DNA from 2 places in the Planococcus beijingensis genome. Region 2 is predicted to be linked to the other one. Evidence: riboswitches for the same ligand, from Rfam matches in the RefSeq annotation. Region 2 holds a riboswitch; the other holds the start of a gene.
The links. Region 2 has a riboswitch for FMN ahead of IRE19_RS04735 (ECF transporter S component). Riboswitches for the same ligand answer to the same signal wherever they lie in the genome.

Region 1 (14,979 bases), 990 kb from region 2:
AAGCATTGCATAAAACGGTGGATCACCGAATCTACGGGTATTCCGTGTTTCCGGATGAATATTTTGAGGCTATCCAATCCTGGCTGCAAAAGCGGCATGGCTGGAAAGTCGAAAAAGAGCAAATCGTCTATAGCCCAGGAACGGTGCATGCATTGAATATTGCGGTTAAGGCATTCACGAATGTGGAAGACGGCATCATCATCCAGCGTCCTGTTTATCCTCCGTTTACCTCAGTGATTGAAGGAAATGGCCGAAAAGTAGTCAATAACGCATTGAAACAAGATGCTGATGGCTATTATTCCATCGATTTTGAGGATTTTGAAGCTAAAGCAAAGGATGACCAAACGACAATGTTCATTCTCTGCAATCCGCATAATCCGACAGGCCGGCTGTTTAATGAAGAAGAGTTGAAAAAAATGGCGGCCATCTGCCATGAAAATAATGTATTGATTGTAGCGGATGAAATCCACGGAGACTTGCTGCGCCGTGGCAAGGAATTTATTCCGATGGCAAAAACAGCTGACCATACGGACCATATCATCACCTGTACCGCCATCAATAAAACATTCAATGTAGCGGGACTGCACTGCACCAACGTCATTATTTCCGATGAAGAGCTGCGGACTAAATTCGCTACTGAAATGGGCATGCAATTGGCGTCTCCATTCGCCATCTCCGCTTTGATTGCGGTTTATAACGAAGGTGAAGATTGGCTTGAGCAGTTGAAAGACTATGTCGATGGGACAATGGCATATATCAAGGAGTTTTTAGCTGAAAAGATGCCTGAAGTGAAAGTGGCCATTCCGGAAGGCACGTACATCATGTGGCTGGATTTCAGCGGCTACGGTATTTCAGCGAAAGATATCCACGACCGCATCTACAATAAAGCCAATGTTTTATTGGAAGACGGCAGTATGTTTGGTGAAGAAGGGGAATTCTATCAACGAATCTGTACGCCTTCCCCGCGGCCGCTCATTCAAGAAGCATTGGAAAGAATCGCTAAAGAATTCGAAGACCTATCCGGAAAAGGCAACAAATAAAACGAATTTCTGAATTTACACGCAATTGAATATGCTGATAACTTTACCTTGGATAAGAAGCCTAGTATAATAAAAACACTTGGAAAACAAATAGTGTTTCCGACTTTGCACACAATTTCTCTGCCCATTCTATTGCTTACTTACACATTTGGTAATTTCATATGATGGTTAAATATTTCAGACAATAGAGCTGATATAAAAGCCGAAAAGAATCCTTTGAAAAAGGGGGTTCTTTTCGGCTTTTTCTATTTCTGAAAAAGAAAGGAATGAATGGTATGTATTATTTCATTGACCATAAGAAAAAGCAGATTCACCAACGGCAATTTGCCGGCGATCGTTGTGGTTTCGTAGAAACACCTGTGGAAAAAAGAGAATTTACGGATGAGGTCGAATATATTGAGCAGCTGGAAGAAAAAAACTCTTATGAATTTTGCCCCTATTGCCAATCAGCTCAAACCATCAGCAGCTAGAAATAATTTTTAGAGAGCCAAAGTTGCTGTGCCAGCTGGTCAGGCTCCTTATAAAAAAAGACTATAGACAGCTCGAACCCTTCGAGTTTGCCTCTAGTCAGCAAAGCCGGCTGGACAGCTGGCTTTTTTTATTTAGGCGTTTCCAGCAACAGCACAATATACCCTTTATAGGTTATGAAATTCCAGTCAAGGAATACCTCCATAATGGGTTGCCCTAAGATGGCTTCAATCTGGGTCTGCAAAATCAATCGGCGTTCCAACGGCCGCTTAACCAATTTCAATTCTTCAATAAAGCCGCCTTTGATCAGCTCTTTTTCGATTTCCACAAAAATTCCCGAGCGCTCAATCAATAATGTTCGGTTATTCAGCCAATACAGTTCAGTGGACTCAGGTGTTTTTTGTGCTTTGCGGCTGGCTTCCATGACTTCCTCACGAATATTCTCCACTTGAATGTCCGAATCCCATTCAAAATCAGCTGCAGGCGTCTTATCAGGCATAATCGCCAAAATCATGCCTGTTTGATCATCTAAATTCCAGTCTGCATAGACATCTTCAATATCGATTTTGCCGATCTTCCATAATTCCAATTTGATATCGGCGACCAGTTGGTTCATCAGAAGGTCACGTGTTTCCAACACTCTTCGGTGCTCTTGCTGCTTCATTAGGATTTTTTCAGTGGGAGCCAAAAATCCACGAAGATGTATGGTAATAAAAGGAGGCTTGACTGTTACGAAGACCGATGTTGGGCCTTTTCCGAAATGGTCACGCAGTAAAGTGGAAATATAACTGCCGACTTCAGTGTGGATTGTTTTTTCATTGGGCATAATCTGCTCTCCTTTTATCCGTAAGTAGGCCGAGTTGGCCACTGGCGGCTAATTGGCTTTATTATACGGGATTCGTCAGATTTATTAAAGAAATCGGATAGCGATAGTGGAATTACGCTGAATTTGTTTGCGAGATGAGCTGATATGAAGGGTTTAGATTTATTGGTCTTATTGGCTCATGATTTTGGTTTTCTTATTGCGGTGATTGTTTTAGGCCTACAGAATAAGGGTATTATTTGGAAAAAGCTGAAATCTATACTTATGAGTTTTCAAAAAGCCGATTTAATGAGAAAGGAGAATTCCATGCCTTCAACTACAGTCAAAACCACTGACTACACAAAGGAGAAAAACCGAAGAGTCCATGCCAAAAGAAACGTTTGGTCAGGCTTCCTGTTTGGAGTCGGGTTGGTGGCTTTCATTGATGAAACGGTCTTTCATCAATTACTGCATTGGCATCATTTTTACGATAAGTCTACAAGCGATGCAGGATTGGTATCAGATGGTTTTTTTCACGCCTTCAGCTGGTTTGCGACCGTAGCTTCCTTATTTCTCCTTGCTGATCTTCAGCGCCGCAAAGCCTGGTGGCCCAAGCGCTGGCTAGGAGGAATGCTGATGGGTGCTGGAGCCTTTCAGCTTTATGACGGTATTGTCCACCACAAATTATTGGAGCTCCATCAAATTCGCTATGGGGTGGAGTTGCTGCCCTATGACCTTGTATGGAATATAACAGCAGTAGTCATACTGGCCTTAGGGATATTTTTGCTTTATAGAACACCCAATACGCCAGTAAAGTCGAATGGCAGCAGAGAATAGAGTCGACGCAATGAATGGATAGGATAAAGAAGCGCTTCACATGAAGGAACTCGATGTGAAACGCATTTTTTATTTTTCATATTTGCCTTTTAAAGGAACGAATAACACTTCGTTCAGTAGCGTTGTGTGGATTTTGCCCTGGTCATCTTTTTCAATCAACCGCAATTCCTGGCTGAAAGAACTTCCGACAGGAATGACCATTTTCCCGCCGATTTCCAATTGTTCCAGGAGCTCTTTTGGCACTTCTGCAGCGGCAGCTGTCACCATAATCCGGTCATAGGGAGCGAACTCTTTCCAACCTTCACTGCCATCCCCCAATTTAAAATGGATATTTTGGAAGTTCAATTGAGCCAACCGTTCTTTTGCGCGAGCATGCAGTTCTTCGATTCGTTCGATGGTATAGACGGATTCTGAGAAAGCGGCAAGCAGAGCAGTTTGAAAACCTGACCCTGTGCCCAGCTCTAAAACTTTCTGTTCTGGATGAAGATCAAGCGCCAGCGTCATTTCGAGAACCAGGGACGGCTGTGAAATCGTTTGTTCAAATCCAATAGGCAGGGCTTGGTCAAATACGGCCAGGTCTTTATTGGAGTCCATGAAAAAGCTGCGGTCCATTTGCTTAAAGTAAGAAATGATTTCCTTTCTTTGGCTTTTCATCGCGTATCCCTGCTTTCTTTTGCTATTGTTTTCTTATTTGAGTACGTATGCCATGCATTTTCGAATAGGTCTTGTTACATTGATTTTAAAGGATGTAACTAACGACTGTATAGTATTTGCTCTGTGCTTTCTTGCGCAGCGGCAGAAGAACCAGAAAGGTGGGTGCTCAGCCAATGAACATTGAAACAATCGAAAAAGGCCTTTATCAAAACGGGGGACAGCTGGAGCTGGCCACTTTTGGAATGGGTTGTTTCTGGGGGCCGGAAGCCCGATTCGGCAGTATGCCTGGAGTTATACGCACCCGTGTCGGTTTTGCAGGCGGCCACACAGACTCGCCGACATACCGGGAAATGGGTGACCATACGGAAACCGTCCAAATTGAATTTGATCCTTCCATCATCAGCTATACAGAGGTACTTAAAGAATTTTGGCAAAACCATTACCCGAATAGGGACAATTATAAAGGAAGACAGTATATTTCATTGCTTCATTACCATACAGAACAGCAGCACAAACTAATTGCCGAAGCCAAAAAAGAAATGGAAGGTCAGTTGAGGGAGACGGTCGAGACGGAAATTTCACCTTTTACTGAGTTCACCACAGCTGAAGAACGCCATCAAAAATATTATTTGAAACGATATCCCAAGGCTTTGGAACAATTGTCAGGGCTGTATCAGGACCAAGAACTGCTGAGGGATTCAACTTTTGCCGCACGGCTGAACGGTTTTGTGAAAGGTTACGGAACAAAAAAAGGTGTAATCGAAGAGCTGGAAAAATGGAACATCGGAAGAGCCGAGAAGCTGTTTTTAATCGATCTCTTTTCAAAGATGAAGTGGTAAGCCGAAAAGGGAGTTCATGCCCCAGCTCTGTCTGACAAGTCAGGAGGGATATGATGGACTTGCTGCCGACAGATTATATGGAGATTGTGACCCGTTTGCTGGCTGCAGCTTTTTTTAGTGGCTTGATTGGCATTGAAAGGGAAGCGAAAAACCAGCCAGCGGGACTTCGGACACATTTATTGGTCGGGATTGGTTCATGTCTGATGATGATTTTGTCGATAACCGGCTTCGATTCCTTTCTCAACAGCGACAACAGTGCAATCCGTTTTGACCCTGCCCGGATTCCTTCCTATGTCATCAGTGGCATCGGTTTCCTGGGAGCGGGCACCATCATCGTCCATCGGGGCTCTGTCAGAGGGCTGACGACTGCTGCTTCTGTCTGGGTAGCATCGGGCATTGGATTGACCATTGGCGCAGGAATGTACTATTCAGCAGTGCTGGCCACGGTTATTGTCTTACTGACTTTGTATGTCCTGTATCATATCGAAAACAAGTTTTTTAAAAATCGGCTGCAGAAGAATGTTGCGGTAACAGCTGAAGATCGGGAAAACCTGTTTTCAGAGTTGGTTGCCGTTTTTGAAGAATCAAAAATGGATATCCATGAATTCCAGATTGAAAATGCCGTATCATATGGCGGTAACAACTTTTCTACCTATAATTTCACAGTCAGCGAAAGCAAAATCAGCAATGAAATCAATTTAGTCAAGAAATTGCAGGAAATTGATGGAGTAACCAAGATCATGATGTAGAATAAAAGGAAAAGACCGAACGATTACCAGCTTCGGTTTTTTCGTGTTTCCACTAAAAACTAACATCAGCAAACGGAATTCATCATGAAAAGTTGTTTTATCAATACGAATATGAGGAGAAAAAACATGGACCAAACAACAATGCTTTTGGCTTTACTGCCGATATTTGTCATTCAAATCGGCTTGATGATTTTTGCTTTAGTGGATTTAATCAAAAACCCAAATCCAAACGGTCCAAAATGGATGTGGGGCATCATTATTGTCGTCGTTAATATTATTGGACCTATTGTGTACTTTGTTGTTGGGAGGAGAAATTATTGAGCTTAATGGAAGTCAACAATCTAACGAAGCAGTATGGACAGGAACTTGCAGTGGAAAATCTTTCTTTCGGGTTGGAAAAAGGTACAGCGACGGCTTTGATTGGGCCCAATGGTGCAGGCAAGACGACAACGCTGTCCATGTTGGCAGATTTATTATCTCCTTCGAGCGGTACAATCAGTTTGGCCGATGGTCTGACAGTCGGCTTTCTGCCACAGTATCCGCAATTTTTCCCGTGGCTGACAGCGCTGGAATTCACTGAGATGGCTGCCAGATTAAGTGGAGTCGATACAAAGAAAGCAAAGCTGCAGGCAATGCGTACATTGGAATTTGTCGGGCTTGAAGGAGCCTTGCGCAAAAATATCGGTGCTTTTTCCGGCGGGATGAAACAGCGATTGGGCTTGGCACAAGCGATTGTCCATGAGCCTAAACTTCTTTTGTTGGATGAACCGATTTCAGCACTTGATCCCACCGGCCGCCGGGAAATCATGGATTTACTGAAATCACTGCAGCAAGACACGACGATTTTGTATTCTACCCACATTTTGAACGATGCAGAAGAAATGACAGATCAGCTGCTGTTTATGAAAGACGGGCGCTTAATCGAACATGGATCATTGGACGAAGTCAAAAGCCGGCATGCCAATCCCCGCATCCGGATCCGGTTTCACAATCCTGCCGAGGCTGTGAAGTTTGCGGGGGAACATCCTTGGAAAACGCACGTTTCAGCAAATTCTGTTTATCTCTCTGTCGATGAAGAAGGTCCCGGCATGCAACAGGTGCTCTACACTTTATCTTCAGAAAAGCAGGACATCTTAGGAGTGGAATTTCAAACTGCTTCTTTGGAAGAAATCTTTTTGAAGGTTGTTGCTGGCCAATGAAACAGTTCGGTATTTTATTGCAAAAAGAATGGCGAGAAAACGTGCGGAATTATAAAATTTTCTGGATCCCTTGTGTTTTTATTCTGCTGGGTATCACTGAGCCTGTCGTGAATTACTTTATGCCTCAGATTTTAGAGGCATCCGGAGGTTTGCCGGAAGGGGCGGTATTTGAATTTCCCACCCCATCTCCTGATCAGATTTTAATGGCTGTCATGGAACAATTCCAAACAATCGGTATAGTTGTGCTGATTTTGGCTTATATGGGAACAATCGCTGGGGAGCGGAAAAGTGGAACAGCGACTTTGCTGTACGTCCGTCCCCTGTCTTTTCTTTCCTACTTTTTGAGTAAATGGACGATGGCAGCGGCCATTTCTCTAATCAGTCTGTGGCTTGGATTTTTAGCAGGGTATTACTATACGTTATTGTTTTTTGAAGAGCTTGAATTTAGCGCTCTTCTTCAAATGATGGGATCCTACAGCATCTGGATTTTGCTGATTCTTACACTTACACTGGCTGCCAGCGCTATTTTTCCAAATGGTGGACTTGCAGCGGCTGCAGCATTTGCGGTATACCTGCTCGTTCAGTTGGCCGATGGATTGCTAGGAGCAAATTGGGCGACTTCCCCGATGAAACTGCCTGGATATGCAGCAGCTTGGTTAACCGGAAATCCCCGTCTCAGCGAATTTGTTGGAGCGATTGGGCTTGCTGTACTGGCCATTATAGGATTGATTGTTTTAGGCAGTTGGGCTGCTTGGAAAAATAAAGCGAAAACCAAAGTTTGATCAGCTGCTTCACGCGCACAAGTGGACGCCGGTACTGAAAAGATGCGACAATGGAGAGCGCGTATCTTTTATGGGGATTTCCATTCCTATGCAATACTTATAAAAGTTACTGAACTTCGGAAATTTGAAGTTGCCGCACCGGAAAAAACGGGGGCATAAATAAGTCTGAAACGTGGATTATCAGGATCTGCCGTTAGTTAAGCCAGAGAAGAAAGAACAGATTAGTGGGCTGCGCAGACACAATCGACTTAAACAGAATCGAATAGAGGTTAAGTTTTATGAAGAAACTCGCAGTATTTTTACTGCTTATATTATTAGTATGGGGCTTATTTTGGGGCAGCAACCACTGGGTGCAAACAACAGAGTATACAGTAGCCTCCCCAGAACTGCCGCAAGCCTTTGATGGATCAAGAATTGTTCAGGTGTCGGATCTGCATGACGCCACATTCGGAAAAAATCAATCATCCTTGATTGAAAAGGTGAAGGCGGCCAATCCGGATGCCATCTTTTTGACTGGAGACCTTATTGACAGCAACCGCTACGACTTGGATTCCAGTCTAGTGTTAGTGGATGCCCTGATAGAAATGAGTGAAGTTTATTACGTTACGGGAAACCATGAAGTGGCCTCCAATAAAGTTGATGAAATTTTAGGGGCGCTTCAGGAACGTGGTGTGACAGTCTTGGAAAATGATTCGGTTGAATGGGTGAAAGACGGAGAGTCGGTCCAAATTGCAGGAATCGATGATCCATTGATGGTGCCGGACATTCATGAAGAAGAAGTTACAGGGCAAAGCCTAGCAAATGCTCGGCTTACAGAAGATTTCACACTTCTGCTGGCACATCGACCGGAATACCTGCCGATTTATGCCGAATACGGTGTGGATTTGGTCTTTTCCGGCCATGCCCATGGCGGCCAGGTCCGTATACCGGGGATTGGCGGCTTGATTGCACCAGGTCAAGGCTGGTTTCCGAAAGTGACGGAAGGTATCTTCGAAGTGGACCAATCGCAAATGGTTGTAAGCCGAGGGCTAGGCAATAGCACGTTTCCCGTGCGAATTTTCAATTTGCCGGAAATTGTTGTCGTGACATTGGAAAAAGGAAACAGCTAAAGTCGGCATATTGGATTTAGCGAACCCGTTATTCGGCTGTTTTTAAAATAGTGGATGAACAGCGAATGTAAATAAGGAGGCCGCTTCACGTGATTAAGAAAAGAGAAGTTACATTGCACCGCTATTCTTCAGGAGTTTCGATTGATTATGATTTGCCATCAGATCAATTGGAATTTACACGTCTGCCTAAGGAAATTGTAGAAAAAGATGCAAAAGACCGATCGAAACATTTCATCATCATAAAGGCACGTGGCGAAGACGCGGGTTTTTTTGAACTGGATGAATCAGAAGACCGAAAAAAGTATTCGGATAATCCGAAAGCCTTGTTGCTGAGAGGATTTTCGGTGAATCCTAAATTCCAAGGCAGAGGCATCGCTACAGGCTCCATTTATGCGCTTCCTGAATTTATGAAGACGGAATTTCCGGGCTTTGATGAAGTGGTACTAGGCGTCAATGCCCGTAATCTTCCGGCTCAACGCCTTTACCAAAAAGCCGGATTCAAAGATACAGGCAGACGGATTATGCGGACCAAAGGCGAACAGCATGTAATGTCCCTATATTTGAATGAAAAAGAGTGAAAGCAGAAATGCTTTCGCTCTTTTATTTTCAACTGGAAAATGCACGCCTTTCAGCTCCTTATCCGAAGTATAGGTGTTTATGCAAATTACAGCCTGGATTGAATGGCGATGAACAGGTAGGGCAGGTTGAAGCGCAGTCTAGATAGTCTTCGACCGACAGTTCATGTCCGCACGTTCCGCATAGGACCGCCTTTTCATCGAAACGGTCTTTGGGCCAAACCTCATGCTTGCCGCAACCTTCCGCTTGATGGCATTCAAAGCAGGGAAAGTATTCCTGGCAGCAAAAAAACTTAATGGCAATCCGGTCGATTGGAGAATGATAATGCGCACAGCGTGTTTCGGCATCGACTTTAATGCCTTTGACAATTTGGTGATGGGCCATGTTAAAACCATCCTTTCTACAGCATGATTTGCTCGTGATAAGGTTTCAGAAAACTATAGGTAATTTGGGTTTTTTGAAACAATTTACCGATTGGTACCGGTGGAATATGGCATATGAAAAGCAAACAGCACTGCTCCCAAAGACCAATTTCTTGTAATTTCTATAGTTCAGTTTCTTTCTATGCTACTATGAAAGGGACGAAACTACGAATCTAATTCTTCGGGGCAAGGTGAAATTCCTTACCGGCGGTGAGCAGGGAACTGCAAGTCCGTGACCCGGTTAAGCGAATGCAGGCATAGGCCACTATGTTTAAAGCGCTTAAGCGGTGGAGCTGGTGAAATTCCGGCACCGACAGTTACAGTCTGGATGGGAGAAGAATTCAGAGATCGGTTTCGTTATGTGCCTCTTCTTTTCAATCGTTTGAAATTGAAAGGAGGAATTTGTATGACCAAAATACCTGAACAGGGACCCGTCTCTGGAAATGCAACACACCGATCTTTAATGCTGCTCTTTTCCTCCGTGGAAACCGGGCTTTTTAAAGGTACCCAAAATTGTCGGGAAACCGGCCATCTTGTTAAAGAAGCAAGGCACATGCAAACAACCTTCAGCACCATCCTTTCCTCACCACCCATACGCCCCATGGTGGAAAGCACCCAACTACTTGTACGAAAACGAATTAAATCTGCTCCGGCGACCGGAATGGAGGAGTGTGCCTAAATGTTTACAGGTATAGTCGAAGAAGTCGGCCGCGTTGCGCAAGTCCGCGCAAAACCGCAGGCTATGGAACTGACGATTTTCTGTGTGTTGATTTTGGAGGATATGAAGCGTGGAGACAGTATTTCCATAAACGGAGTGTGTTTGACTGTTTCTTCCTTCGATTCTCAAACGTTCACAGTCGATGTCATTCCAGAAACGGTCAAATCTTCAACAATGATGGAATTAAAAACAGGAGCGCGCGTAAATCTAGAGCGTGCCATGCCAGCCACCGGCCGCTTTGGCGGCCATTTCGTCAGCGGCCATATCGATGGCGTCGGCGTAATCCGTTCAGTGAAGAAAGAAGCCAATGCTGTCACCAAAACAATTGAACTCGATCCTCACCTGATGAAATACATGATGCTCAAGGGCTCAATAGCGGTTGATGGAACTTCATTGACGATTTTTAAACTTGGCCACAATACGGTTGCCATTTCCCTCATCCCGACCACACGGGAGGATTCGTTATTAGGCGAAAAAGGCATTGGCGCTAAGGTCAATATTGAGTGTGATCTCTTGGCGAAGTATACCGAACGAGTTCAAACCGCAGAACCGAAAATCAGCAGAAGCTGGCTTGCGGAAAATGGATTTTAAAGGGAGATGCTGAAATGATGTTCTACACTGTAGAAAAAGCCGTCGAAGATTTAAAGGCTGGAAAAGCAGTTATTGTAATCGATGATGAAGACAGAGAAAATGAAGGCGATTTTATCGCATTGGCAGAGTTTGCTTCACCTGAGATTGTCAATTTGATGGCGACGGAAGGACGAGGATTAATTTGTGTCCCGATTGCCGGTTCCATCGCACAGCGATTGGAGTTTGGCTTGATGACTGATCAAAATACGGATGAATTCGGCACCGCCTTCACCATCAGCATTGACCATAGAGATACAACCACGGGTATCAGCGCTTTTGAGCGTTCCCACACCATCACCAGCCTAATCAAGCAAGAGGCGAAGGCTGCAGACTTTAAACGTCCGGGCCATATTTTTCCATTGATTGCGAAAGATGGCGGCGTGCTTGAACGGGCAGGCCATACGGAAGCGGCTGTCGATTTGGCGAAGCTTGCGGGATCTGCTCCGGCAGGGGTCATCTGCGAAATCATGAACCCAGACGGCACGATGGCACGTGTGGATGATTTGGAGAAAGTGGCAGAGCGGCTCAACCTTGGTATGTTGACAATCAAGGATTTGGTTGCGTATCAGCAGAAAAATCAGCATACAACAGCGTATTAATTCAGTAGAGGAGATGGAAAAATGACTGTTCATTTTGAAGGATATTTAAACGGTGAAGGGTTGCGGATCGGCATCGTGGTCGGACGCTTTAATGAATTTATCACCAGCAAACTATTGAGCGGAGCAGAAGACGCATTAAAACGCCATGGCGTTGGAGAAGATGACGTCTCGATCGCCTGGGTACCGGGAGCTTTTGAAATTCCACTGGTGGCCAAAAAGATGGCGATGAGCGGGAACTATGACGCCGTCATTACTCTCGGCACAGTCATCAGAGGTGCGACGCCTCATTTCGACTATGTCTGCAGCGAAGTGGCGAAAGGCGTATCTCGGGCCAGTGACCAAGCAAATATTCCGGTCATTTTTGGAGTCTTGACCACAGATTCCATTGAACAGGCGATTGAACGTGCAGGTACAAAAGCCGGCAACAAAGGCTGGGAATCTGCAGCGGGTGCGATTGAAATGGCCAATCTTATGAAAAAATTATAAACTACCAAAACCTGGGCTTTTGCCCGGGTTTTTTTGATTAACAAATGAAATTTAGGGAATGTGAGGTATAACAGTAACAGGACTGACGTATCATGGTTATGGTACATATAGGAGAGTACAGTACGGTTGTGTAGTAGGGCGGCAACATAGTTTTCGAAATCGCCAGCGTGTGCTTCCGTCAAGCTCTATTGAATGGATTTACTGGTTCTGATAAAAGATAAATGGGGTAGGGTGGAAAAAGTATGAAAAAAACAATCTACTTGATTAGGCATTGCCAAGCAAGCGGACAGGCACCGGATGCAGAGTTGACCGAAACAGGCAGGCAGCAAGCGTATAAATTGGCGGATTTTCTGGAAAATCAGAGAGTGGCCCATCTTGTCGCCAGTCCATTCACCCGTGCTATCCAATCGATCGAACCGGCAGCAGCACAATTAGGTTTGCCGATTGAAGTGGATGGCCGACTGGCTGAACGCGTATTGAGCACGCAGGACTTGCCAGACTGGATGGAAAAACTGAAGGAATCGTTCGGTGATGAAGAGCTGAAGTTTGCGGGAGGCGAATCGGGAAAAGAAGCGATTGACCGCGCGATGGAAGTGATGAATGAAATGGAAGATGGGACGGCAGCGGTGACACATGGAAACTTATTAGGTCTGCTCTTGAAAAAAATCGATTCAGGCTATGGATTTTCAGAATGGCAAAAGCTGACGAATCCGGATGTCTATAAAGTGGAAGTGGAAAATGGCCATTCCTCAATGGCGCGGATATGGAAATGACCATTTAAAAAGGCCAACAGCTGAGGGGGCTGTTGGCTGTTTAGCGGCACGTCATTCCAGCGTATTTCCTTCATTTGGAATGGGATTATTCTTGAGCATGCCAGCTAAATGATAGGTGTTATAAGCAAGCCGCTGAATTGCGGATTTGGTGAATTCATTGTTGCGCCCGGCATCCATATAAGAATCGCCAGGTCCTGCTTCACCGACCCAATAAGCATCAACATTCGGCGGGATAACAAAACCGATATGGGAAAGCCCGTATAGAATGGAAGCCGCTGAATGTTTTGCTCCATCTTCGTTGCCGGTTACAACCACGCCGCCAACTTTATTGTAGAAAACGGCTTGCCCTTTGTCGTTGGTGACGCTGCTGCTTCCATAAAGGCGTTCAATGGCTTGCGTCGCCAAGGAACTTTTTTCGCCTAGCCAAATGGGGGTGCCGATAATGACAATATCTGCAGCCAATACTTTCTCAAGGATTTGGGGCCATTCATCACCGTCGCCCATGTCTTCCTGAACACCATAGGCGATGGAGTAATCAGCCAAACGCAAGGTTTCAGATTCTACTCCCAATTGATTATAATGGTATTGAACATCCTTGATAAATCCTTCTGTATGAGAAGGTTCTTTGGAATTTTTCAACGAAGTGTTAAGGAAAAGTGCTTTTAAGGGTTGCATTTTATCGCTCCTTTTATATTTTCGTTTCTGTTTAGTCCTTGTTTTCCCTTTTACCAGGAATATATGCAACAATCGATTCGAGCAATCGTCTGAAGAAAAGAGGTGTTTCAAATGAAAAAAAATGATGCCCTGCCCTATATACTGATTTTCCTCTTGTTATTAATTAAAGTGAGTGCTTTTCGTGTGCTTATTTTTGATACAAAATCGATTTTGCATATTGTTTTGATTGAATTTCCGATGTGGGCACTGCTGTTATCTGCTGTTTTGCTGCTGGCAAAAAAACGGATATGGTTGACTGTCTTTATTTTTAATCTGCTGACTTCCGTCATTTTCTTTACTGTCACGTTGTATATACGCTATTATTCCACCATCCCTTCTTACTACGATTTACAGCAGCTGACGCAGTCGAGTTCTGTCAGCAATACCATTTCGATGCTTGCAAATCCTTGGGATTTCCTATTCTTTCTGGATGTTATTTTGCTGGTGTTCATTGCCCGCCGCTTCGAAAAACCGGTGAAAATTGTTGCCATGAAATATACGGCAGTCACTATGGCCGCGATTTGTGCGATCACCATTGTGTATGCGCTGCAACAACCGGTCATTGATGTTTCTTATTTTGCGAAAGAAAATGGATTTTTGCAGTCTCAGCTGGCTCAATTGTATAACCGTTCCACAGAAACCGCACATGCCTCTTCCAGCAAGCTGTCAGCCAAAGAATTGGAAGAGTTGAAAGGCAATAAGTATGTGGAAGTCAGTGAACACGACAATTTTGGAATCGCGGAAGGGCGGCATTTATTCGTCATCCAAGTAGAATCACTGCAGAATTTCGTCATTGGCCGAACCTTGCACGGCCAGGAAATCACACCAAACCTCAATAAGCTGTTGAGTGAAAGTGCCTACTTCTCAAATGTCTTTCAGCAAGTGGGCGCGGGGACGACTTCTGATGCAGAATGGATTGCCAATACCGGACTGTATCCGCAAGGCATGATTCCGACGGCCAACAGCCTCACCGGGAAAGAAGTGCCTTCCCTGGCCCGTACATTAAAAGACGAAGGTTATGGATCTGCAACCTACCATGCGGACGATGTGACATTTTGGAACCGGGATGTGCTTTATCCGGTTCTTGGCTACGAAGAGGTCTTCTCGATCGATGACCTCCCAAATATCAAAAATGTCGGTTTTGGTCCGGCAGATGAAGTGCTGTTTGATTTTGTAGCAGGAGAACTGCCGCGCCAGCTCGACACTTACGAGCGCATCTACGCCAACATCGTTACAGTCACCAGCCATACCCCATTTGAAATGCCCAATGCTATGGAGTATCTTGAACTCCCGGCAGAATACGAAGGCATGTACATCGGGAATTATCTACAGTCCATCCGCTATGCAGACGAACAAATCGGCTTATTTATACAGGAACTGAAAGATCGAGGGATTTATGAAGAATCCTTAATTGCCATTTTTGGAGACCACTCAGGTATGCACGGCACTTTAGTGACGGAAGAAGACCGGCAGCTATTAAGCAACTTCTTGGGGCATACGTATTCTTTAAAAGATCAATTTACCATTCCGCTGATTTTTACAGGTGGAAATCTGTTTGAAGAAGCTGAAATGACGCGTCTCG
Region 2 (14,979 bases):
TGGCCCCGCCACCAACATATCAATCAAGTAACCATCCTGTCCGGAATGGCATTTTATGATATCCACTCTTGGCAATGGACTTTGAATCAAATGGACTTCGTGCATTACAGGTTTCTGGTATACACGTACCGTGTCATTGTCAATGATGCCTAAATAACCATGCCCAAACGAATCAAATCCCTGCAGATTGCTGGAATGGACTTTTTTTACGTATTTGCCGCTGTAAATCCGTTCGTTGAAGACTGCCACAGCCCCTATGCCTCTTAAATTATGATCTACAGCCACATAAATGGAATTGCGCAGGTTTGAATAAACATCGGTTCCAACTTCTTCAGGTGAACGTTGAGACCCCGTAATGACAACTGTCCGATCATCGCCAATCGTCAGGTCGAGAAAATAAGCGGTTTCTTCCAATGTATCTGTGCCATGTGTAACGACAACCCCTTCCACTTCCGGATCCTGAAGTTCCTGGAGGATGGCTTCTCTGATTTCCAGCATTTGATCGAATCCGATATGCATGCTCGGCAATTGAAATACGTCAATCACTTTGACTTCTATTTCTTCAGGAAGTTGGCAAAGTTCTGCCAATTCCTTTCCTGAAATCGCTCCGGATTTTAAAAGTCCGTTGGATACTTGTCTGCTGGCAATTGTTCCGCCCGTTGTAATTAGTGAAACTTTCTTTTTCATAAATAAACACCCTTTCTTGTTCACGGTTTCTATCCGTTCAAATCAAAACAAAAAAAGAAAGCACATTTAAACTGTGCTTTCTTTTTTTGCAATAGCTTCCGCAATTTGCTGTCCATGAAAGCGCCCATTTTCAATAAAGATTTCATTGGCATTATTGCCTGCCGCAATCACGCCGGCGATATAAAGGTTCTCCACTTCGGTTTCCATTGTTTGCTCATTGAAAGTCGGGCGACCGGAAGCCGGATCAATGGAAATTCCCATCGACTTTAAGAAAGCATGGTCTGGATGATAGCCGATCATGGCAAAGACGAAGTGGTTGGGAATCGTTTCTTTTTGATCGTTGACAGTCAGCTCCACACTGGTATCCGTTATTTTGTCGACCATCGAATCAAACAGCATGGTAATTTCACCTTTTCTCACCAAGCCGTCAAACTCCGGAAGAATCCATGGTTTTATACTTTTTGAGTAGCTCGTTCCATGATAGGAGACCGTGACGCGGCTGCCTGCTTTATGTAATTCCAGAGCAGCATCGACAGCAGAGTTCTTGCCCCCTATGATTAACACATCCTGATCAAAATAAGGATGGCCTTCTTTGAAATAATGCATCACTTTCGGCAGTTTTGCACCTTCTACATTCAAGGCATTGGGCTGATCGTAATAGCCCGTTGCCGCTATGACATATTTTGCTTGATAATAGCCTTTTGAAGTCTTGACGCTGAACGAACCGTCCTGCTCGTTCCGTTCCACGTGCTCCACAGTCTCAAACGGCTGCACTTTTATGCCGCTCCGTTTTACCACTTCACGATAATAGACCAGTGCCTGATTGCGCTTCGGCTTGCGTCCTTCAATGATGAACGGGACATCGCCTATAGACAGCTTTTCACTTGTGCTGAAAAAGGTTTGATGCGTCGGGTAGTTGAAAATCGCATTAACGATATTGCCTTTTTCAATCACAACCGGCTGCAGTCCGATTTCTTTCAATTCAATGGCGGCCGACAATCCGCATGGGCCGCCTCCAATAATAAGAGCATCTACATATTCCATTCCAAAACATCTCCTGTACTTGATTCTTGTTTAAGCATAATGGATGGATCCACTTTGTGACAAATTTTATTTCAATTTTGGCTTTATGGTCAACACATGAAATTCGGCTGGAGCTCCCAGCCGCAAGTGGAGTGTTGTGGTACCAAATCCATTGCTGATTAACTCCACCCGGTCCTCTTTCACTTTCAGTGAGCCTTTTTTAAACAGTCCGAAAGGGCCAATGCGTATCTGGCCGCCGTGAGTATGGCCAGCCAGCAGCAAGTCGGCTGAATAAGGCCCTTTGATTTTCCAAAAATCAAAAGGGGTATGGGATATAAACAATACGGTATCACCGACTTCAACAGCTTTAAACGCATTGTCAAAGCCATCAGGTTTGTAAGCGAAATGATCCAGCCCAACCAGTTTCAACCGGCTATTGCCGAATAGCGACACCGATTCGTCATCCAACACAGTCACACCGTAATGCGCGAAAATTTTTCTGAGTGAAGTTTCATCCACTTCCCGATCATTGTTTCCCCATACAAAATAAACAGGTGCGATAGCTGTCAGGTTTTTGATATTTTCAGCGACTCGCTTCAAAGGCACTCCCTTTTCCACTAGATCGCCTCCGATGACAATAAGATCGACCGGAAAATCAATAAGATCAGCTTTAATGGTTCGTCTATGGATATCTGCTATGAAAAAAAGTTGAAATGGATCAAATGGCTTTTCTGAAGCCAGATGGATAGTTTGCTTATTCAGCTTTTCCGCAAATGCGCTTCGCACCATAAAAAGAAGCAGCGCAAAAGCTGCTAGAGCTAATCGGATAAAATATTTCATCAGGGGATGCGTCCTTCCAAAAAACGAAAAAAACATAAGCGAGGCTTATGCTTTTTCACTTTAGTTTAAAATTAATCTTCTGCGATATCCAAGACGCGGAAGCCGGATTTCTCCAGTTCTTTTACAAAACGGTCAATGTTGTCTTTCTTTTCAATTTTCAGGACAATGCGGCGAACCATTTTATTGGTCTCATCAAATGTCACAAGGGAAACAACCGATTCCTTGAACTTTTCGATGATCTCACCAAGGCGGCCGATACGGCCTTCTGATTCTACGGATGTAAATGTGATGCGATAGCCCGGTCTGTCCATGCCAAAAGCACTTTGCAATTGATTGACAACATCAAACCTGGTTACAATCCCCAAAAATTGATGGTCTTCAACAACTGCGATGATCGGAAAATCATTCAATTCCACCAACGCTTTTTCATAAACATCATTGATATTCAAATACACATCTTCATTTACAATAACGTCACGGACCTTAGTGGTTTTGGCAAACTCTTCTTTTGTTTTTCCGGAATGGAAAAATGCGCGATAGGCATAATACCAAGTGAAAATCCCTTTGTACTCGGTTCCCTCCACTACAGGCAACGCATCAATTGTGTATTTTTCCAGCAACTCAAAACCTACTTGTACGGAATCATCCAACTGCACAGTATGGCATTTTTCTCTTTTGACCATTACGCTTTTTACAAACATCTGCTCGCCTCACTTCTATAATCTATAAACATCTATTCCCTTTTCGGAAGTTTATTAATCAGCCGAATTTGCTTATGGCAGAATCAATGTCTGGCCAGGGCTGATGCTGTTTGAACTCAAGCCATTAGCCTGTTTGATCTTTTCGACTGCCGCAGCGGCTCCTGCTGCACCGTAATTATTGACGGCGATGCGGTAAAGCGTTTCACTGGACTGGACCACGTAGGTTTTGCCGTTTGCGCTTGGCACTTCTTCTTTTTTATCCGCTTCAGCTTTTGCTTCCGCTTCTTTTTTCGTCTGGGCTTCAGCAGCGGCTTTCGCTTCTGCCTCTTTTTTCGCTTGAGCTTCAGCAACGGCTTTCGCTTCTGCATCCGCCTTCGCTTTGGCCTCTGCTTCAGCTTTTTCCTTCGCCTGTGCATCGGCTATTGCTTTAGCTTCAGCATTCGCCTTTGCTTCAGCTTCAGCTTTCTCAGCGGCATCGGCTTCTGCAGCAGCTTTTTTCTCAGCTTGTTTTTTTTCTGCAGCAGCTTTCTCTTTTTCTTCAGCTGCTTTTTTCGCTTTTTCTTTTTCTTTTTCTTTTTCTTTTTCTTCTTCCTCGGCCGCCACTACAGCAGAATTGGATGGTTGGGAATTCATCTCAAAACTCACTTCATTTTCTGCAGGTTTAGCTGTCAATGAATCATCGGGTTCATATAAGAAAGCTACATAAATCAGTAAAGTAACGGGTATTAAGATAAAAATAAAGAATAACGCAGGCATCAATAGGCTTTTGTTCTTTTTAGGGTTTGGCCTAGGCTTTTGTGCCTGCCGCTGAGCTGCTCTCGACAAAGCAGAATTTTTGTCTATCGATATTTCCTGCCGGTTTTTTTCAACCGACTCATAATAACTGTTATTTCCCATTCATGACGACCCCTATCTGTACTAATATATCTATTATGACGAAAAAAGACTCATTTGTAAATGACAGTTAACGAGAATCTTATATAGGTAATATTACACGCAATCGATCTTGCCAATCAAGCGGTTGCTGCTTTTCTGCCGAAGGCAAAAATTCCGCAAACACTTCATAATCGATTCCATCGTTGATACAGCAATTCGAAGGCTTATCGGCAAGCTGTTGATCAAAACAGCTGATGATATAGCTCCGCAAACAACTTTCCAATGACAGCAATTCACGGATTTTTGCCGCCTGCTCCCATTTCCCTCTTCTCAGAAGCTCCATTTGCTTGTTTACGCCTTCCAATGGCAATTTGGTGATCCAATAAGAAGCAACCCGAAAAGCCGTCTCCCGGACGATTCCTTGGTCGATTAAATGAGTTGCAGCCGTGCCGTTTCGATAAACAGCTTCGATTTCATGCTGTGTCGGCAAGTCGTCCATCACCAAACTTTCCAGCAAGGCTTCATCTCCTTGCGCATAAAGCAGGGTAGCCAATGCCGGCTGTCCGTCCCGTCCGGCCCTTCCCACTTCTTGAACATAACCTTCTATCGAAGTCGGCAATTGAAAGTGGATGACGTGCCGGATATTCGGTATATGGACACCCATGCCAAAAGCATTTGTTGAGCAGATCCACTGCAGCTCTCCGTTTTGAAATTGCTGTTGGACAAAGACACGATCCTGATGTTCCATACCGCCATGGTAAAATGCCGAAGAAACTCCCTGTTCTGCCAAAAGAGAAGAAAGTTCTTGGGACTTTTTTCTAGTTCCTGCGTAAATGATTCCCGGACCGCTGAACTTACGAATAAACCCCTTCAGAAATTCAAGCTTGTCACGTTGGTCATCGAATTTCTTGATATCATAGACAATATTTTCCCTGTCCATTGGATGCCTATAGATATAGGGTTCTTTCAAGGATAAGTATTCCCTTATTTCCTCCGTTACTTTATCTGTAGCAGTCGCCGTCAATGCCAGTACTTGCGGAAAGTTTAAAGCGGGCAGGATTTCTGAAATCCGCAAATAATCCGGCCGGAAATCAAATCCCCATTGAGAAATGCAATGGGCTTCATCAGCAACCAGTAAAGAAATTCGTATTTGCTGAAGCTTTTGTTTCACATATGGCTGAACCAGCATTTCCGGTGAAACAAAAATGAATTTATAGGAGCCGAGATTGCTCCATACCTTTTCTTTGTCCTCAGGCTTCAGAAAAGAATTGATGGCAACTACTGATTTTTCCCCCATCTTCTTCAACTGCGCCACTTGATCTTGCATTAAAGACAATAATGGGGAAATAATCAATACACTGTTAGGCAGAATCTTTGCTGGAAGCTGGTAACAGATGGATTTCCCCATTCCTGTCGGCAGCAGTGCAATGACATCTTTTCCAGCCAATACCTGCTCGATGATCTCCCGTTGACCTGGACGGAATGAAGAAAAACCGTAGGCAGAATACAATAATTTCTCTAGATTCATCCTTGTTCCTCCCTAATGGCTAAAGCCAAACGGATTTGAAAATAACTGGCTTGAGGCAAATGCTCTTTGATATCACGCAATCTTTTCGTTTTTCGTTGCCGGCTTTCAGCAATGATGGCTTCATACAACTGCGGATCTACAAACGGCGTAAAATTGAAATAGGGATCGTTCATCGCCAATTCCACGAAGTGATCTTCTATTGTGCTGGTTTTCAATTGCCGCAGGGAAGCTATTTGTTCCAATGAAAATCCTCTTTCAAATAATTTTTCTGTGCGTTTAGCGGTTTCTGTCAAAGAAGACTGCTGAATGATTCCTTCCATTAATCCAATGAGCAGGGATGGTTTTGCGTGTTCAATGGCAGCCATCCATCCATGCAGTGCTTCCACGAACATCAATTGGGCATCCAGAATCGCCAACTCCTTGGAATCGGCGATCTGCTGCCATGTTAACCCACTCAATTCATGTCCTGATAAACGCTCCATCAGGATCATTTTATGTATTTCTGATATTTCCGTATTGGTTAAGGTAGCCAATAGTTGCTCTTTAAACGTTTGTACGACTGTTAAATCCCGAAATCCGATTCGCTTCAAATACATTTTGACCCATGCCTGTACTTCTTCCTTATTGACAATGGGATCAAATATTTTAATGCCTTGGCTGGTATTAGACAAAGTTTGAACAATTAGTGACAACCGTTGAAAGAAAATAATCTCATTTCCACGGTATTTCCAGCCATTTAACGGGGATGGAGCGACCTCAGCATCCAGCGCTTTCGGAGTCAGTTCAATAACCTGTTCATTTTCCAGTAAGTACCCCTCCATAAACAAGCGCTGAACCGCTTGGTCATAGGCTTTCTTATCCAGTTTAGGTAACACGCCGAAATAGGGATATAGGTTGAAATAACCGATATCCTGGATGGTCTGGCCGGACTTCTTTCCTTTAATCAAATGGAATGGGGAAGTGAGCGTCCGCTGCCTGTCGACGGCTTTCATAATGGCCATAATCAGTTCGGTGAATAACAAGCTTGCGCCCCCTAGCGGTTTTGGGTTGAAAAACTACTCAAACACCTTTAGAATAAAAACGATAGTATAACTGAACTTGTTCGGAGATAAAGGAGAGGAAAACAATATGGCTAAGTATACCATTGTCGACAAGGATACTTGTATCGCTTGTGGTGCTTGTGGTGCAGCGGCACCTGATATTTATGATTATGACGACGAAGGAATCGCATTTGTTATTTTAGATAATAACATGGGGACAGAACAAGTTCCAGACGAACTCGAGGAAGACATGGAAGATGCATTTGAAGGATGTCCAACAGACTCCATTAAAGTTGCAGATTCATCATTCGAAGGCGACCCTTTAAAATACGAAGACTGATTTAAATTGAAAAGGCGTTCGGGAGTAAATACTCCCGAACGCCTTCTTTTTATTGCGTTATGTCAGCTTCACTTTTCTTTTATGGCCACATTCCAGCGGCCCAGGTCCTAGGGTCATAAGTCAACCCAGCTGTATGGCAAAGAACACCTTTCCCGGTAAAGCTTTCAGCGCTTGTCGGAGCTTAACGGCTGCTTGCGCTTTTCTATCTATGATAAATAATAGGAACGCTGCTTTTCGATCCACGTGTGCATACTGCTGAACATCAACAGAACGACCGCAGTCAAAAGTACGCCTTTGATTAAATTGAATGGTAGGATCCCTAAAACGATGGTGCCAAATAGGGCATTGCCTGTTTCTGCTGGCATATTAAGGAAGTAAGTGTACATTGGCAGAAAGACCAAGTAATTCAATACACTCATCCCGATCGCCATCGATAATGTACCGATCGCCAATCCGAATGCCATGCCTTTCTTTGTCGCTACTTTGTGGTAGATGGCATAAACCGGCAAGATGAATAGCAGGCTTGTCACAAAATTGGCCATATGGCCGACGGGAACGCCTGTCGGGCTTCCAGCAAATAGCCAATCCAATACATTTTTGAAAAATGCCACTAATATTCCGGCAACTGGCCCCATCGTAACGGCTGCGATCAAAGCAGGAACGTCACTGAAATCAACTTTCAAAAATGCAGGTAAAGCTGGCAGCGGAAAGTTGAAAAGCATTAAAATAAATGAAATACTACTCAACATCCCAATTACGATCATCGTTTGCAACTTCTTGTTCTTCATATTCCTCTCTCCTTGTCGTGATTCACCAGAAGAAAGGCTTGGACACTGCATTTACATATAAAAACCCTTAAGCAACAAACACTTAAGGGAGAAAAGGCACACTTAATAAGCGTTCCGTCTACATGTAAACGACAAACGTCCGCACCTTCACCTTCTCCCATCCAGACTATACTGTCGGCTTTGGAGTCTCACCAAATCCTGCGTTTTACGGCTCGCGGGCTTATGAACAGAGTTCAATTACCGCCGGTAGGGAATTGCACCCTGCCCCGAAGATGAATCGATATTTTGTTATGGCCTAATCTTAGTATAAAAAAGAAGCGTTGTAAACATATTTGTTTTACAACGCTCCTTTTATTAAGGTATCGGCCAGTCCATCAAGTTCGGCGCTAACGGAACCGGCAAAGGTCGGCTAAAGTCGAAGCTGTTCCACTTTTCCGGCTGAACGCCCGTTATAGCCAGTTCTTTATCAAAAGCCGCAGCGGTCAAGGCCAGACTTTCAATCATCCGAACCGCTTCCCGCTGATCTAGCGAGTCCAAATCAACTGTCTCTTTAAATTCAACTTGCATTATGCCTTCCGCTTCCGTAATTTCAAAGTCCGTATCAACTGGTATGGTTGCCTGATAAAAATCATTTGGATTTTTCGCCAACGCCTCAATTGCGTCATTTGCTGTATCAAACGGCATATCGTATCCAGGAACGAGGTAAACTTCACCGTTAGCAGCAGAATAAGAATAATAAGCGAGGTTTTCCACTTTAGGTTTCATTGGTTCTACTGGACCGATTTCACCGAATTCTGCTGGCGATCCATCTTCATTGGCAATTTCAATTTCATTTGCATCCGGGAATGTCGCTGCCAAGGTATTGAAGTAGACACCGATGCTTGCAGAAGCCAAGTCGTATGCATGGTCAGGCGGCAATAGGTGCCGAATACCCATGGATGTTTCTTCAAAGCTTCCAGCGTACGGATGGTATTCGTCAAAGCCGAGAAGTGTCTCATCGATGTCATCTGCAAATTCCTGATAAAGCTCAAGTGAAGACGGAGCGGCATTTCCAAAAACCGCATTTATCTGTTCTTCAGGAACCAAAAACGATACCGGCACGACAAATGCATTTTCAGTGAGGCCGATCGTCATCAGTGTTTGGTCACCGATCAGTTCTTCATAGGCAGCAGTCCGTGACGGCTCGTCCACCTGCGCTGTGGTAAACCCTCCTGCTCCTTCCGCTTCAGGAACCTCGCCTGTTTCCTCTGCTGCACCATCTTGGGTAGCAGAAGGTTCTTGAGGTTCTTCGACCGGATTTTTGGGGTTTTGGGCAGAATCAATACCATTGTGATTGATGATTGCAGCAACCAAAATGCCGATAGTAATAAACGCCAATGCAGCTGCCAGCAAAGGCAACCATTTTTTCGGCCGTTTTGGACTTTTCTCTTTCTGAACCAACCGATTGTAAACTTCTTCTTTTGGCCGATGGTCTTTTATTGCGGGGAAATCCTTCAACAAATCTTCGATGGAATCATCGGTCCATTTGTTATTCGGCATTTTCATCTCCCCCTTCCTTGGCTATTAATTTTTCACGCAAGGCTTTGATTGCACGATGTTGAGTGGTTTTTACTTTGCCTTCCGTCCAGCCTAAAATATCGGCCGTTTCGGCTATCGACAAATCCTGAAAAAAACGCATGATGATCACCATTTTCTGATCGCCTGTGCAGGTATCCAATGTTTTATAGAGTAAAATCTTATCTTCGTTCAACATGGAGACTTCTTCAGGAATCCTTTCGGTCGACACCAATTGCTGGGTTTCCCAATCAAAAAACTCCATGGAATGTTTTTTTCGCACAGCTGTTTTCCGAAAATGATCGATTGCTACATTTTTTGCAATCGAAAAAAGCCATGTTTTCTCAGAACTCTTCCCTTCAAACCGGTCATATGCACGAAATACACGAATATAAACTTCATGCATCAAGTCTTCTGATAAGTGCCTGTTTTTCACAAGATAAATCAGGAACTGAAAAACATCCTGATGGTATTCTTCATATAACCGATGAAAAACGGAGTCATTCACTCTACTCCCCCCGTTCTTAGGATTAGTCGTCCAGCCTAAAAGAAAGTTACATTTTCTTCAAAGGCAGCAAAAAGACAAATGAAGTTCCTTGCCCCATTCTGCTTTCTGCATAGATTTTCCCTTCATGCGCCTGGATGATATTGCTGGCGATTGCAAGACCCAGACCTGTACCGCCCTTGCCGAGCGTACGGGCTTTATCCGCTTTATAGAATCGCTCAAAAACGAATTCCAGATCTTTTTCTGAAATTCCTACACCATTATCGTTGATCGAGATTTTGGCGTACTCTTCTTGATTTTCGACACGGACCACCACTTGCCCTCCTTTAGGCGTATGGCGAATTGCATTATCGATCAAATTGGTCATGACCTGTTCAATCCGGTCTTCATCCATATCACAAGCCGCCCAATCATCAATCTCGGTTTCAAACAACAACTGAATGTCATTTTCTTTAGCGATTTGGGAGAATTTAAGCGTCATTCTTTCAATGGCAGTATTCAGCTGAACGATTTCTTTGTAAAGGCGCATATGGCCCGATTCCATCCGTGCCAAATTCAATAAATCGGTAACCAGACGGCCCATCCGCTGTGATTCTTCATAGATGATCTTCGTCATTTCACGACGTTCTTCTTCCGTTGCACCAACATCATCGAGAATCGCTTCGCTATAGCCTTGGAGCATGGCAATCGGTGTCCGCAATTCATGCGATACATTAGCGATAAAGTCTTCTCTAAGCTTCTCCAAGCGATGCTGTTCCGTCATATTGTGCAGGACAGCAACCGCTCCCCGAATAGACGCGCCGCTGTATAAAGGACTGAAATTGATGGCATAATAAGCCCCTTCGATTTCAAGCTCTTCCTCGATTTCTTCTTCAAAATCCAACACATGGTCAAGCATATGGAGCATTTCGGAAGGCAATGGTTGCGCTTCAGAAGACCCGTTCTTAAAAATCCATTGCTGCAGTAATTTTTCTGCTGGCGGATTGCTTAAAAGAATAGTTCGATCCTGATTAAAAGTGATGACGATGTCGGCCATGGATGTCAAAATACTGGATAATTGCTCCTTCTCCTGATTGATCACTTCGACATGATGCTTCAACTGGCGGCCCATCTGATTAAAAGCAGTAGCCAATTGGCCGATTTCATCACTTGAAGAGGCTGTGACCTTAGTATCGAAGTTCCCTTTCGCCAATTCGAATGCGCCTTCCCGGATTTTACGGAGCGGCGACGTAATCCGCGACGACAAAAAGAACGCAAAAAAGGTCGTTAATACTAGAGCGATAAATGCGGACAGAAAGACGATATTTGTAGTCCGCTCTGCTGTTCGGTCCATCACTTCAAGGGATTGATAGATAAATACTACGCCATGCTGCTCTTCACTGGTCTTTAGAGGGTTTGCCAGAACAATATAGGACTCAAGGCGATTTTCTTCTGTCAATGAAGGCAACAGCATTTCCTTCATGACCGTTTCACTGGTTTCAAAAACTTTTTGGAAGGACGGTTCATTTAATATTTTTTCTCTCGTGTCATCGCCATTCAACCCATCATGAATGTAATAGCTGCTTTCATAAGGCTCCTCAGCGATAACCGCATTGGTCTCCGGACCTAATACATCTTTAATGACCTCGAGTGAAGTTTCCACTTCGTCATGTTCGTTAAAAATGTTGGCAATCATGTTCGCTTCACTGTTCAGTGCTTCTTCCACTGTTTCACTGTGATAGTTCCCAAGAAACTCCAAAAGCAGGACTGTCACAATAAAAAGGACAAAGGAAACGAGAAGCAGGATCGTAATCCAAAGCTTCCCGACGACACTATTCCATATTCTATTCATTGCCAACCTCGAATTTATAACCGACGCCCCATACAGTGACAATCATTTTCGCTGCAGATTCAGACACACGATTCAATTTTTCGCGCAAGCGCTTAACATGCGTATCGACAGTCCGCAAATCACCGAAAAAGTCGTAATGCCAAACTTCTTTCAGCAAATGTTCCCGGTCGAATACTTTATCCGGCGCCTTCGCCAAAAAGTATAAGAGTTCGTATTCTTTTGGCGTCAAATTTACTTCCACACCATCAGCTGTTACGCGATGTGCATCGTGATCGATGGTCAGATGTGGAAAGACGACCAAATCTTTTGAAACGGTGGAATTGGAAACCGGAGAATAGGCCGATGATCTGCGCAAGATTGCTTTAACACGCAACACGACTTCTCTCGGGCTGAACGGCTTGACGATATAATCATCCGCTCCAGATTCAAAGCCTTCTACACGGTTAGCTTCTTCCCCTTTAGCGGTAAGCATAATTATCGGGGTCATTTTCGTTTCGCGAAGTTCAGTTGCCACTTCGACGCCATCTTTTTCAGGCATCATCAGATCGAGAAGGATGCAATGATAATCTTTTTCCATTGCCATATCCAATGCCTGTAAGCCATTTTCGGCTTCTTCCACTAAATATCCTTCACGCTCCAGATACATTTTCAGCAAGCGCCGAATCCGTTCTTCATCGTCTACTACCAATACCGTTATCTCTTCAGACATGCTAACCCCTCCAACTTTCTTCTGTTAATTTCTATTGTAACGATAACCCTGTCAAAAATAAAGAAAAGCGCTAACCCACGCCATATCTCAACGTCTAAGCCCGAACAATCAATAAAAGGCCTTTTCCGTTTCCGGAAAAGGCCCATTTGTTCATCCAGCTTTATGCGTAGGAATGCAATCCCGCGATTATTAAGTTTACTGCGACCAGATTGAACATGATGATGGCAAAACCGATCACAGCCAACCAGGCGGATTTCTCGCCCTGCCAGCCTTTGCCCAATCGTAAATGCAAGTAAGCGGCATAGAACAACCAAGTGATCAATGCCCATACTTCTTTCGGGTCCCAGCCCCAGAAGCGTGACCAAGCGATTTGCGCCCAAATCATAGCAAAGATCAAAGCACCCAAAGTAAAGATCGGGAAGCCGATAATAATGGCGCGGTAATTGATTTCATCCATCAATTGCAGATTGACGTTCTTGACGAACGGTTTCAATATGCCGGCAATGCGCTTTCTGAAAATCAAGCGGATCAGCCAATAAATAACGGTACCGAACAGCACTGACCAGAACACTGTCGTCAATTTTCCGGCATGAACCATTGCCGGTGTTTCAACTAATGGCGTCATGGCGTCATCTGTCAACGCCACGTATTCGTTCATACCAAAGACAGGAGGCATAGCATAGGTAATAGCCGCTTCATTGTCTTCCTTATCCACATAGTTGAATTCAGCTTCATAACCGGTCAACGAGAAGAACGAACTGGCTACTACAAAGCCAACTACCAATACCAATGAATACATGATGGCTTCAAGCCAAAAACGCTGTTTTGATTTCTTTGTAAGATCCACAACTTTCAATAGATAAATCAGACCCGCAGCCGCACTGATGGCCAGGATTCCTTCTGCAATCACTACTGTACTGACGTGGATCGCCAACCAGTTTGTTTGAAGAGCCGGAATAAGCGGGCTGACTTCACTTGGAAACATACTTGCAAATGCGATAATCAATAAAGCGACAGGCAATACAATCATTCCAAGAACCGGTGTTTTGTATAGGAAATACAAAATAATGAATCCACCGACCAAGGTCATACCGAATGCTGTAGTAAATTCGAACATATTGCTGAGAGGAGCATGTCCAGTCGCGCCCCAACGTGTGAAGAAGTAACCAAGATTGGCTGCAAAACCGATCAAAGTGATGGTAATTGCGGCAATGCCCCATCGTTTTTCAGACTTGAACGTACCTTGTTTATTTCCTTTTACTGCTCCGCCAAAGACGAATGTCGCAATAAGGTAAGCAATAAAGGCAACGTATAATAGATTTGAACTCATTTCAGCTAACGTCATGACAATGCTTCACCTTCCTTTTCCGCTTTCTCTTTTTTGTCGATTTCATCTTGCTGGTCTGTGTAAGCAGGCAATGATGCATAGTCAACAACTTGATCAAGGTCTTTCTTCAAGCCAAACCAGTTTTTATTGGTATGGCCAGCCAGTAAGATCGTACCATCAGCCTTCTGTTGAATCCAGAAACGGCGATGGTTGAAGTACATGCCTTGCGCTACACCGATCATGAAGATTAAACCGCCAAGTCCAAGAATCGGCAAAGTGCTGTCTTTCCGTACGGTTAGCCCCGAAACATCACGTGTTTCTACGCTTTGGAAAGTTAATTTGTAATCATTTTCCCCTAAAGGCTCAACCGTATTTTGAATGGTGATAAAACTGGTCTCTCCTTCAGGCGTTTCAGGAGTAGTCAGTTTTACAAGAAAGCCCGGATTATTTGGCAGCGGTGTTGCCGTTTGGGGTTCTCCGCCTTCAAATCCTGAAAAGTCCGGATAATACCCAAGCAATTCAACTTTTGCACCACTTTCAAGTTCATACGTTTTTTCCGGGTCGATCAAATCGATGGTCAATTCGCCCAAGGATTCTTCCGTTTCTTTGTTGGTGAAAGCAAATTTCATCGCTTTCAGCTCGTCCAATCGGTAATCCATCTGGTAGACGGCATAGCCATCAAACTTCAATGGCTGATTGACGCGGATCGGATATTCTTTAACGACTTCCTGGCTGTCAGCGGCCCCAGGCAGTGCATCTTCTGCTTTCTGATACAGCACGACGTCTGTCTGGTAGTTTTTCGCTACAGTACCAACACGATCAAGAGCTTCGCCGAACACTTCTTCTCCGCCTTCACCCGTGTAGTTCTCAAGCTCAAAGTTTTTGCTTTCCAGATAATAGCCTGGCACTTCAGGAATCGCTCTTGTTTCGCCTTCACGCAGCCATAGGCTTTCATCAATATAGAAACCAGGAACCATACGCAACATCACGCCGAAAAGGAAGATGATCAAGCCGATATGATTCACATACGGGCCCCATCTGGAAAAGCGGCCTTTTTCAGCCAGCAATCCATTCTTGTCTGTGCGGACATTGTATTTCAATTCCTTTAATTTAGCTTCCGCTTTTAACAGCGTATCTTCCGCTCCCGGACCTTCAGCGTAAATCCGCTGCTTGTCCATAAAGCTCGGATGGCGTAGAACACGTTGGTTTTTCAATGATTTATAAAGAGGC

Region 1: linked by a shared signal. The riboswitch ahead of IRE19_RS00140 (hypothetical protein) and the one ahead of IRE19_RS04735 (ECF transporter S component) in region 2 are both predicted to bind FMN.

What each region holds. Positions count from the first base shown of each region.
Region 1 covers NZ_JADHDZ010000001.1:10,597-25,575, forward strand. The annotation lists gene IRE19_RS00075 (MalY/PatB family protein) at 1-1,040, shown strand, start outside; gene IRE19_RS00080 (hypothetical protein) at 1,316-1,510, shown strand; gene IRE19_RS00085 (Na-translocating system protein MpsC family protein) at 1,639-2,334, opposite strand; gene IRE19_RS00090 (DUF2243 domain-containing protein) at 2,638-3,147, shown strand; gene IRE19_RS00095 (protein-L-isoaspartate(D-aspartate) O-methyltransferase) at 3,217-3,801, opposite strand; gene msrA (peptide-methionine (S)-S-oxide reductase MsrA) at 3,975-4,640, shown strand; gene IRE19_RS00105 (MgtC/SapB family protein) at 4,691-5,389, shown strand; gene IRE19_RS00110 (PLDc N-terminal domain-containing protein) at 5,516-5,710, shown strand; gene IRE19_RS00115 (ABC transporter ATP-binding protein) at 5,707-6,588, shown strand; gene IRE19_RS00120 (ABC transporter permease) at 6,585-7,370, shown strand; gene IRE19_RS00125 (metallophosphoesterase) at 7,649-8,479, shown strand; gene IRE19_RS00130 (GNAT family N-acetyltransferase) at 8,569-9,057, shown strand; gene IRE19_RS00135 (CHY zinc finger protein) at 9,116-9,439, opposite strand; FMN riboswitch at 9,651-9,821, shown strand; gene IRE19_RS00140 (hypothetical protein) at 9,884-10,156, shown strand; gene ribE (riboflavin synthase) at 10,157-10,786, shown strand; partial or broken gene ribB (3,4-dihydroxy-2-butanone-4-phosphate synthase) at 10,804-11,406, shown strand; gene ribH (6,7-dimethyl-8-ribityllumazine synthase) at 11,446-11,910, shown strand; gene IRE19_RS00160 (histidine phosphatase family protein) at 12,153-12,683, shown strand; gene IRE19_RS00165 (flavodoxin family protein) at 12,735-13,358, opposite strand; gene IRE19_RS00170 (LTA synthase family protein) at 13,470-14,979, shown strand, end outside.
Region 2 covers NZ_JADHDZ010000001.1:1,000,921-1,015,899, reverse strand. The annotation lists gene IRE19_RS04775 (asparaginase) at 1-687, opposite strand, end outside; gene IRE19_RS04770 (YpdA family putative bacillithiol disulfide reductase) at 754-1,731, opposite strand; gene IRE19_RS04765 (metallophosphoesterase) at 1,798-2,550, opposite strand; gene IRE19_RS04760 (CBS domain-containing protein) at 2,622-3,251, opposite strand; gene IRE19_RS04755 (LysM peptidoglycan-binding domain-containing protein) at 3,324-4,148, opposite strand; gene IRE19_RS04750 (RecQ family ATP-dependent DNA helicase) at 4,228-5,655, opposite strand; gene IRE19_RS04745 (YpbB family protein) at 5,652-6,677, opposite strand; gene IRE19_RS04740 (ferredoxin) at 6,784-7,035, shown strand; gene IRE19_RS04735 (ECF transporter S component) at 7,242-7,823, opposite strand; FMN riboswitch at 7,969-8,101, opposite strand; gene IRE19_RS04730 (GerMN domain-containing protein) at 8,178-9,362, opposite strand; gene sigX (RNA polymerase sigma factor SigX) at 9,352-9,885, opposite strand; gene IRE19_RS04720 (ATP-binding protein) at 9,932-11,713, opposite strand; gene IRE19_RS04715 (response regulator transcription factor) at 11,706-12,422, opposite strand; gene ccsB (c-type cytochrome biogenesis protein CcsB) at 12,583-13,767, opposite strand; gene IRE19_RS04705 (cytochrome c biogenesis ResB family protein) at 13,764-14,979, opposite strand, start outside.